DNA from 3 places in the Pseudoalteromonas sp. ATL1 genome. Region 3 is predicted to be linked to each of the others. Evidence: predicted binding sites of a transcription regulator. Region 3 holds the regulator's gene; each other region holds the start of a gene.
What was found. Region 3 encodes LexA, which represses DNA repair genes until DNA is damaged. Its sites were predicted from a motif close to TACTGTATNNNNATACAGTA; they were not measured.

Region 1: a site for LexA is predicted at 1,221-1,240, ahead of imuA (translesion DNA synthesis-associated protein ImuA). Genes of this name have one in related genera too.
Region 2: a site for LexA is predicted at 1,602-1,621, ahead of dinB (DNA polymerase IV). Genes of this name have one in related genera too.

The regions. Positions count from the first base shown of each region.
Region 1 is NZ_JBZYXL010000001.1:2,381,665-2,384,951, reverse strand. Features, by position in the region: gene AC5FX4_RS10805 (Y-family DNA polymerase) at 1-516, opposite strand, end outside; gene imuA (translesion DNA synthesis-associated protein ImuA) at 513-1,202, opposite strand; partial or broken gene AC5FX4_RS10795 (transposase) at 1,563-1,937, shown strand; gene AC5FX4_RS10790 (TonB-dependent receptor plug domain-containing protein) at 2,153-3,287, opposite strand, start outside.
Region 2 is NZ_JBZYXL010000001.1:1,493,123-1,496,409, forward strand. Features, by position in the region: gene AC5FX4_RS06625 (NUDIX hydrolase) at 1-329, opposite strand, end outside; gene AC5FX4_RS06630 (aldo/keto reductase) at 440-1,492, opposite strand; gene dinB (DNA polymerase IV) at 1,630-2,691, shown strand; gene AC5FX4_RS06640 (carbon starvation CstA family protein) at 2,768-3,287, shown strand, end outside.
Region 3 is NZ_JBZYXL010000001.1:275,062-278,348, reverse strand. Features, by position in the region: gene AC5FX4_RS01210 (LexA family transcriptional regulator) at 65-670, shown strand; gene lexA (transcriptional repressor LexA) at 1,027-1,644, shown strand; gene coxB (cytochrome c oxidase subunit II) at 1,930-3,078, shown strand; gene ctaD (cytochrome c oxidase subunit I) at 3,075-3,287, shown strand, end outside.

The DNA of each region.
Region 1 (3,287 bases), 2.1 Mb from region 3:
GCTGTATAAATTCAGCAATTGTACTTGTTTTAATAATTCTTGTTTATCGTCCGTAAGCCGCGACACACCATTTCGAGCCAGCAAACGTGCTACTAGTGGCGAAAAGCCGGTTGAGTAGCTGTAACGTAAGCCAAAAGGCTGCAAATGCGATTGGATCTGTAACCAGTAATCCTCAAGATTTTTATACAATGCCAGCATATTGCTTACTTTAAGCAGCATGCCATTAGGCGGGAAAAGACTGATGTCAGCAGTGACCAAGTATAACCAATCCGCTATCTCCTGTAGCCTAGACTGCTCTCGTTGTTCATCATAAGGTACAATTTGCAAGTTATCGCATAAGGCAGCCATGCTGGCCAAGCCAGCCCCAACTTTAACGCCACATTGTTTTGCCCGCTCACACAGTTGCACAACTCGATGTGCCCTCGACTCAACAACCACGATTGGTTTATCCGCTTCTCGACGCTCTAAGCTATCTAACTGCAATGCTTCAAAGTGTAAATAAAGCCATAAAGTCATGCGCCATAACCCATTACGGTTGGTAAAGTGACGACATTATTTTGCTTGTTATCGGTTTGAGTGATGGCATAAAGCTGTGGCCAGTATTCTTGTAGAGATAAAAAGAAAGGTTCTTGTGCCACGTTACCTTTTTGCTTTTTAATATGAACCGTCATGCCATCCGAATGGGCTGACAACAGCATGGATAATTCCACTGGTAAAGAGAAATGTGCTTCACTTTGCTCCCGGAATAACAAGAGTGTTGCACTTCCCTTATGAGCTGCTAGTTGAAGACGTTTGGCTTGAGCAACAGTCATTAATTCATGCCAAAGCAAAACGCTGCTACACACTCCGCTCTTAAGACATTGTTCAGCAGCCCACAACACGTCAGTTGGCGCGCTGGGTTGTATTACGAGCAGTTGCTCGCAGTTTATTCCTAAGTGATAGAACTGAGCTGCATTAGGCACACCAGGCGGGCAAATGAATATCAGCAATCTATTTTGCTGTACTAAGTAAGGCTGGAATAACTGTAGCTCTCCTATTCCTTTTTTAGATAGAACCTCCACTACTCCGTGTTTAGGCAGTCCACCTTGTAGTTTGTTGTCCAACGTTTTAATTCCAGTGGCAATTCGTTCAAAAGAGCGGCTTTGTTCACAGCCATGCCATAGCCATTGACGATGCTGAAGTAAGTCAATCATTTCGCTCATACATACCAAAAAACAAAATGCTGTACATTTAAACAGTATAGTTATTTATGTATAAACTACAAGATCAAACTGGGATCTGCTCGCAACTTGAAATCCATATACTTTGAAAGCAATCAGTTAGCCAGTCCAATATTTTTCAGTATCTTTTTAAGCACAAGATGAGCGTTTACTAAAAAAGCAACCCCATAACCAATTGTAATGTAAAGATGAAATTTGTTTTATCTATTATCAAAGTGCTGCAATACGAGGTTATTCATACGCAAAGCCCTACTTTACTTTTACGTAATCGTCAATTCACCTTTACGCAATCAAGCAAAAAATACCAGTCACTTACCTGTGGCTGGTATTGTTGTTTCACAGTGCCCTCAAGGGGAAACCTTAATCTATAAAACCACGAGTAGAACAGGATATCGACACTATCATTCCGACCCAAGAAAATGCCAAAGTTGTCCCGTAAGAAGTCAGTGTACAGCCAGTAAAAATCAAACCAAAGTCATCACACGGCATGTTTGGCAATCGAGCGTAGAAAACACCAATGCGATTAGGTTGAGCGACTGGGGTAAAAAGCTTTATCGACGACGAACGAAAACAGTGGAAAGAAGCTTCGCTGATGCGAAACAACATCATGGACATCGCTACTGCCGATATAGAGGCCTGCCAAAAGTGACCGCGCAGTGCTTGCTAGCAGCGGCATGTCAAAATATGAAGAAAATAGCGCTTATGGCTGCTCGCTAGCTAAAAACCTTCGAAAATTCTCCCCTCAAAGCCCTCAAAACGACCTTAGACACAGCAAGCCATAATAATTCGCCTAGCTAATACAAAAGTCCAACGCTAAAACTTACGGCAGAGAAAACGGCCCAAAAACAGGAAAAAATAAACCCCGCTTAAATAAAGCAGGGTTTATCATCAATCTGAAATGCTAGCCTTATGGCTAGCATTTTTTCTTATCATTAAAAGCGAACGGTCGCTTCTAAGAAGTATTCCATCCCTACAGGGCTATACTTAGTTAAATCAGCGAAAGGCCAATATTTCTCTGAAACATGTTGATGTGGTTTTTTATCAAAAATATTGACCACATTTAGAGAAATATTAATGTCTTCAGTCACATTGTATCCTGTTCTAAAATTAACGGTAGTCCACTGTGGATAGCGTTCATAATCATCTGCGTCCTTGATTGGTGAGCTACCAAGGCGGTTGACAAAGATTGATGATGAAAAGTCCTCATAGCTCCAAGATAACGTTAGGTTAGTTTTGGTTCTAAACGTTTTATTCCATTGAAGATCTCGTATTTCTTCTGCCTGATCCTCAGCTAAAACCCGACGTTTAGTATCAAAAATATGACTGTACGCCAATTTTGCTGTAAATGACCCAAATTCATCAGTGTCTAATTTATACTTGGTATTAAAGTCAACACCTGTTTGCTCATATAAGCCTACATTAAAGGGTTTAGAATCAAAGCGGTCAATACGTCTTTGATTGTTTGGGTTACGCGTAACAGCAGTAGCAAACTCTTTACAACGAGCAGAATTGGGATCTACCGCCGCCCCCCATTGATTAACGCCAAAATGGCACTCAGCTTCGGTTCTTAACAAACCATTGTTAGATACCGCTGAAATCTGGTTTTCTAAGCTGATTTTGTAAAAATCCAACGTTGCTGACCAATTATCAGTTAAATCTACAACTGCACCTAAGCTTGCGGAATAACCCTCTTCTTCTTTGAGCTTAAGGTCACCCTTGGTGTAGGTTCTCACTCTAGATACACCAAAATTATCACTACAATCGCCCCAATCACCATTAAGTGCCACCGCACCATCTTGAAGGCAACTTAAGTAATCTGTGCCACCAACAAAAGAAGAGCTTTGTTCGGCGTTCAACACATGCATATCTGGTGATTTAAACGACGTTGCATACATAGAGCGAACCATTAGCTCATCTATCGGACGCCAAGAAAGACCAAGCTGATAGGTCAACGCCCCGCCTACATCCGATTTATCATCATAATAATCATAGCGCGCAGCTACAGTACCTTCTAAAGCACCAATACTAGACTTTTTAGCCATCAAAGGAATCGACAGTTCAAAGCCG
Region 2 (3,287 bases), 1.2 Mb from region 3:
TGACCACAAATTTTGCAAACAAAGCAATCAGAGACAATATGAATATAGTCGTGCTCTGGTTTATGCCACAGTCGATACTCCTCGTAGCGGCCAAATGGCGTCACATTGAGAATGCTTTTAACGCCTGTTTCTTCTTTTAGTTCCCTTGCTAAGGCTTGTTCAATGTGTTCATTGTCATCAACGCCACCACCCGGGAGCGAATAATCATCATATCGTTGCGTGTAAAGCAGTAAGATACGGTTGCCATTCAAGACGATGGCACGAGCGGTGTGACGAGTGAAGCAAGTTCCGGATTGGGGTTTTTCTGGGGTATTATTAAGCGGGCGCATTCAGGGTTATGGTCAGTGATTGATATCGTCATTATACGCGACAAGCGCTCTATAAAGTAGGGGGAATTGTGCAGCGACTTTGCGGTTGCGCTGCACAGCAACACGTTTGTTTAAAATGGCGAAGGATAATGTCTCAGCCAAGTGTCCAGCGCAGTGAGTTGATGCTCGTTGAGCTCTAAATTAAAGGCATTCATGTTTTCTTTTAACTGCATCATTGAGGTTGCCCCGATTATTGTAGACGTGACACCATCCATTTGGTTAACCCAAGCTAGAGCGAGCTGCGCGGGAGAAATGTTCACTTCCTGAGCAAGTTCAACGAATGCCGCGATTGCTTGGTTCGCCATTGGTGTATCTCTAAATAGGCCATTACGCTGCATCATGCTCCACCTTGTGCCTTCTGGTCTTGCACCATTGAGATATTTGCCCGTCAGTGAACCAGCCGCCAGCGGCGACCAAGGTAGATAAGCGATGTCTTCATGCACACAGTTTTCAATCAGATAAGGCCAATCTTTGGTATGTAGTAAGTTAAATTCATTTTGAATTGAAATAGGCTTGGTGAGATTGTGCTCATTGGCGAGTCGAAGGTAGGTATTGATCCCCCAAGTTGTGTCATCAGATAAACCCCAATGACGGATCTTGCCGGCATGAATACAAGTTTGCAGCGCTTCGAGAATATCGATCATTGATGCTATTTCTTGCGCTTTATCGACGTCAGAGAACTTCAATATGCCCGGCCAATGTTTAGCAAAATGCGGTGAAAGTCTATTTGGCCAGTGTAGCTGGTATAAATCGATATAATCGGTTTGTAAGCGCTGTAACGAAGCATCTACAGAATCGATAACCGCTTGTCCAGTAATTGGTGCCCCTTTTCTTACCCAGCTAAGTCCAGGGCCCGCAATTTTGCTCGCCAAAACTATGTCTTTTCTTTTTTCTTGATGGCGGTTTAACCAATTGCCAATGATGCTTTCTGTGGCTCCATAGGTATCTGATGAAGGCGGTACCGCATACATTTCAGCGGTATCGATAAAGTTAACACCGTGGCTAAGGGCATAGTTGATTTGCTCATCTGCATCATGCTGGTTGTTTTGCAAACCCCAGGTCATACTACCTAAACAGACGCGAGATACTTCAATTTGGCTGCTGCCTAGTCGACTATATAGCATGTTAAATCCTTGTTTTATTTTAATTGGTGTTTTGACCAAGATTTTCCCAGTTTAGTTGATCCTGAGCGCGAGTAAAAGTTGCACATTCGCTAAATTTATGATGATATTTAACTGTATATAATTACAGTTGATTGGTGATGCGTAAGTTTATTCACATTGATATGGATTGCTTTTATGCCGCAGTTGAAATGCGCGACAATCCAGAGCTTGCCAATGTCCCCATGGCGATTGGTGGAAATAGCCATCGAGGTGTACTTTCGACCGCTAACTACCTTGCTAGAGAGTACGGTGTTCGCTCTGCTATGTCTAATTATCAAGCGAAGAAGCTTTGTCCACACTTAGTGATAGTGCCAGGACGAATGGCTGTGTACAAAGAGATCTCACAACAAATTAGAGCGATTTTTGCCCGCTATACACAATTAATTGAGCCGCTTTCACTAGATGAAGCTTATCTAGATGTGACGGACTGCGAGCTATTCCACGGCAGTGCCACACTGATTGCACAGCAAATTAGAGCCGACATTGAAAATGAAACTGGTCTGACGGCCTCGGCTGGAATCGCGCCGATTAAATTCTTAGCGAAGATAGCGAGCGACGAAAATAAGCCCAATGGCCAGTTTGTGATAACACCTAATGAGGTGGACGAGTTTATTGATACTCTGCCATTGAAGAAAATCCCCGGTGTTGGCAAAGTCACTCAGCAGAAGTTGCTTGCTTTAGGTTTGCAATATGGTTGCGATGTGAAAGCCAGTAGTGAAGACTTTTTGTATCAACGTTTTGGTAAATTTGGTTTGGTGCTGTGGCGGCGTTGTCATGGTGTTGATGAACGGCAAGTCGAAACTGAGCGGGTGCGCAAATCTGTCGGAGTGGAAACAACCTTTAGTGAAGATACCAATGACATTGAAGAACTTAAACGGCGACTCACACAAAAGCTGTATCCAGAGTTGACTCGCAGAGCTGAATCCTACTTACAGGATAGGGGAATGAACAAGCTGGGGGTGAAAGTAAAATTTTTTGATTTTCAGGTAGTGAGTAAGGAATGCCAACTGACCTACCTAGATGCGGATATGTTGTGTACGTTGCTGTGTGATTTGCTAGAGCGTTACCCCCACAAGCCTGTACGCCTAATCGGTATCAATGTGGGGTTATCACAAGAAAAAGACAATCAAGGACAATTGGGGCTTTTTGATTGCGACTAAAAGGTGAGTGCATTATTTGTTAACTGTGTTAATTTCGAAAGTTAATTCATATAACAATAAAATGCAGGAGCCTTGAATGCAGTCAATTATGATAGTGCTATTCGGCCTAGTCGGTATGCTGTTTGGCTGGTTTGTCTATTCCAAATTTATAGCCCAAAAAATCTTCAAGATGGATGACAACTTTGTCACTCCAGCCCATGAACTCAATGATGGTGTTGATTTTGTGCCAACAAACAAAGTGGTACTTTGGGGCCACCATTTCACATCTGTTGCTGGCGCTGCGCCGATTGTAGGGCCTGCTATTGCCGTTTATTGGGGCTGGGTCCCCGCCGTGTTGTGGGTGGTATTAGGCACCATCTTTTTTGCAGGTGTACACGATATGGGCGCGCTCTGGGCGAGTGCTCGTCACAAGGGTAAGTCAATGGGTGCACTTTCTGAGAGTGTAATAGGCAAGCGCACTCGCGCGCTTTTCATGATCGTGGTTTTTCTTGTTTTACTCATGGTTAACGCTGTGTTTGGGGTGGTCATAGCTAACTCTTTTGTTGCTAATCCGAGCGCGGTGTTCCCTGCTTGGGCAGCGATTGCGGTGGCTTTGA
Region 3 (3,287 bases):
ATATTTATTTTTTATATGTATCTTTTATATTAGAATCTAATAACGAGTAAAAAGGATACGAGTTATGAGCACTGAATTGAATCTGAAAAACGACATTATACCGAGGCTAAAGGAACTCTTAGGTGTTACAAAAAACACTGAAGTTGCTAAGGCGCTGGATACATATCCACAAACGCTCAACGGTTGGATGGATAGGAATTCGGTTCCGTATACTCAGCTATACAAACTAGCTAAAGATAGAAACGTATCCTTGACTTGGATTTTAGATGGCCAAGGCGAGCAAGTTAAAAATAAAAAGAGTGACGATAGCAATGTCAGCTTGAAAGCAGTTGACTCGAATGAGTCTGTCGCAGTTAGTAATGAATTTCTTAAATCAGTTCTCAAAATGGACGCTCAGAACTCCGCATATTACGTAGTACAAAGCGACTCAATGGAGCCGTTAATCTCAAATGGTGATACTCTACTTTTAACGACTAATACAGAGAACGCAGGTGATGGTATTTACGTTATGAAGATTAACAGTCGTATTTCAGTTTGTAGATTACAGTTTTTACCGAAAAGCATTAAGGCGAGTAACGAGAATAGTGCCTATGAACAATTTGAAATTAGCTATGATGATAAGTTTGAATTACTCGGAAGAGCTGTACGGAAACTAGGAAAAATCAACTAAAAGTAGATCCGTATTAGATCCGTATTCAACACATGATCAGATCCGAATTAAGGATCACGCTGTACATAAATACCGCTCAATCACTCTAAACTTCTATTAAATGGCACATTACACAAATTTTGTGCCAATTTTGAATAACAAATACATCATAAAATTCTGATATCATTATTTTTCAATTAGTTACAAATTTTAAGATTTAAAAACCGAAAAATTCTTAGGATTTTCATTTCATCCGCTACTCTAGATTTATAAAGATCTACTCCACGTGCTGATGGGATTACAAGCTATTAAAGTTTGCGATTTTTATATAACTGTATATACTCACAGTTAAATGTACTGTATGGAAAACCAGTTATATGCGGCCTTTGACAAAACGACAAGAACAAGTATTTGAACTAATTAGAGTATTCATAAAAGATACTGGAATGCCACCAACGAGAGCTGAAATCGCTGACGCCCTTGGTTTTAAAAGTGCGAATGCGGCCGAGGAGCATCTAAAGGCGCTGGCCAAGAAAGGTGTGATTGAAATGGTGCCAGGGGCGAGTCGCGGCATTAGGCTTGTTGAGGAACTAGAGAAAGAAGATCCTGGATTGCCTTTAATAGGACGTGTTGCTGCAGGTGAACCTATTCTTGCTCAGCAGCATGTGGAAAGTCACTGTCAAATAGATGCTAATTTATTTAAGCCAGCGGCCGATTACCTCCTACGCGTAGATGGTATGAGCATGAAGGATATTGGAATTTTAGATGGCGATCTGTTGGCTGTTCACAGTACACAAGTTGCAGAAAACGGTCAGGTTGTCGTAGCGCGAGTCGAAGACGAAGTGACTGTGAAACGCCTTGAAAAGGCAGGGAAAAAAGTGTATCTCCATGCAGAGAATGAAGATTTCTCACCCATCGTTGTAGATTTAGAACACCAATCGCTCACAATTGAAGGGTTAGCTGTTGGTGTCATTAGAAATGGCAATTGGATGTAAATAAGACTAAACCCTAATAATTATATGTTTCGAGTGGCTATATAACGCTAGTTATATAGCCATTTTTTTATCCTATGTACTTTTAGTTTCTATAGATTCAATCACTTCCATAAACTTCCTTTTTAAAACGAGCAAAACTTGCGAATTGTTTATTTATTGTCTAATCGTTAAAGAGTCGTGTTGTTAGATTAATGTTATTCAATAAGTCTAGACAGTCATCCAAATAATAAAAATGGTTATCGTCATTTGGCACACAAGGCAAATGGATAATGAAGGAGGCGTCAAATGTTTAAAACCCTACCGGCGGCAGCACTAACATCACCTCTTGCTGTTTCTTTCTCTGCATTAGGTAATAGTGCTTACAATATGCGACCTGGCGTAACTAATATTAGTCAGAATGTATATGACCTGCACATGACTATTTTCTTGATATGTTGTGTCATAGGCGTGGTTGTGTTCGCAGCGATGTTTTGGGCCATGATCCATCATAGAAAGTCTAAGGGGGTTGAGCCCGCGCAATTTCACGAGAGCACCAAAGTCGAGATCTTATGGACAGCTATACCCTTTCTTATCTTGATTGGGATGGCAATTCCAGCGACCAAAGTACTAATCGCAATGGAAGACACGAGCAAAGCTGACCTCACCATAAAAATAACAGGCTCACAATGGAAGTGGCACTACGAATACATGGGACATGGTGTTGATTTTTATTCGGTACTTTCTACCCCTAAAGCACAGATTGATGATTCAGAAGCCAAAGGTGAGCATTACTTACTGGAAGTAGATAAACCTTTGGTGATCCCTACGGATAAAAAAGTGCGCTTTTTAATGACTTCAGACGACGTTATCCATTCTTGGTGGGTCCCTGATTTTGCGGTGAAGAAGGATGCAAATCCAGGCTTTATCAATGAGGCTTGGACTCGTGTCAATGAAGAAGGCACATATAGAGGGCAATGCGCGGAATTATGCGGTAAAGATCATGGTTTTATGCCTGTAGTCGTAGATGCGCGCTCCCCCGAAGCATTTGAAACATGGCTTGATAACGCTAAAAAAGAAAAGCTTGAGGCACAAGCGGCTAGTGTAGCACTGCTCGATCAAACTTTGAGTAAGGATGAGCTAATGATGCTCGGTGAGAAAGTATACATGGCTTATTGTGCAGCATGTCATCAACCTGCTGGTACCGGTTTACCTGGCGTTTTCCCTGCGCTTAAAGGAAGTCCCATCGTTTTAGGAGACGTTAAAGATCATATAGACATCGTTTTGCATGGCAAGCCAGGTACTGCAATGCAGGCGTTTGTAAAACAGTTGTCTATTAAGGAAATCGCCGGTGTAGTCACTTTTAAGCGAAATAGCTGGGGAAATGATTTGGACCAAGTCATTCAACCAAGCCAAGTTCAAGAACGAATCAATGCGAATAAGGAGGCTAGCCAATGAGCACCGTAGCGCAAACACAGCATGAACATCATGGGCACGCACACAAAGGCCTCAAACGCTGGCTGTACACAACGAATCACAAAGATATAGGGTCTCTATATTTAATATTTTCTTTAACAATGTTTCTAATTGGCGGCGCGATGGCAATGGTCATACGTGCGGAGCTTTTTCAACCAGGATTACAGTTAGTCGATCCGCACTTCTTCAAC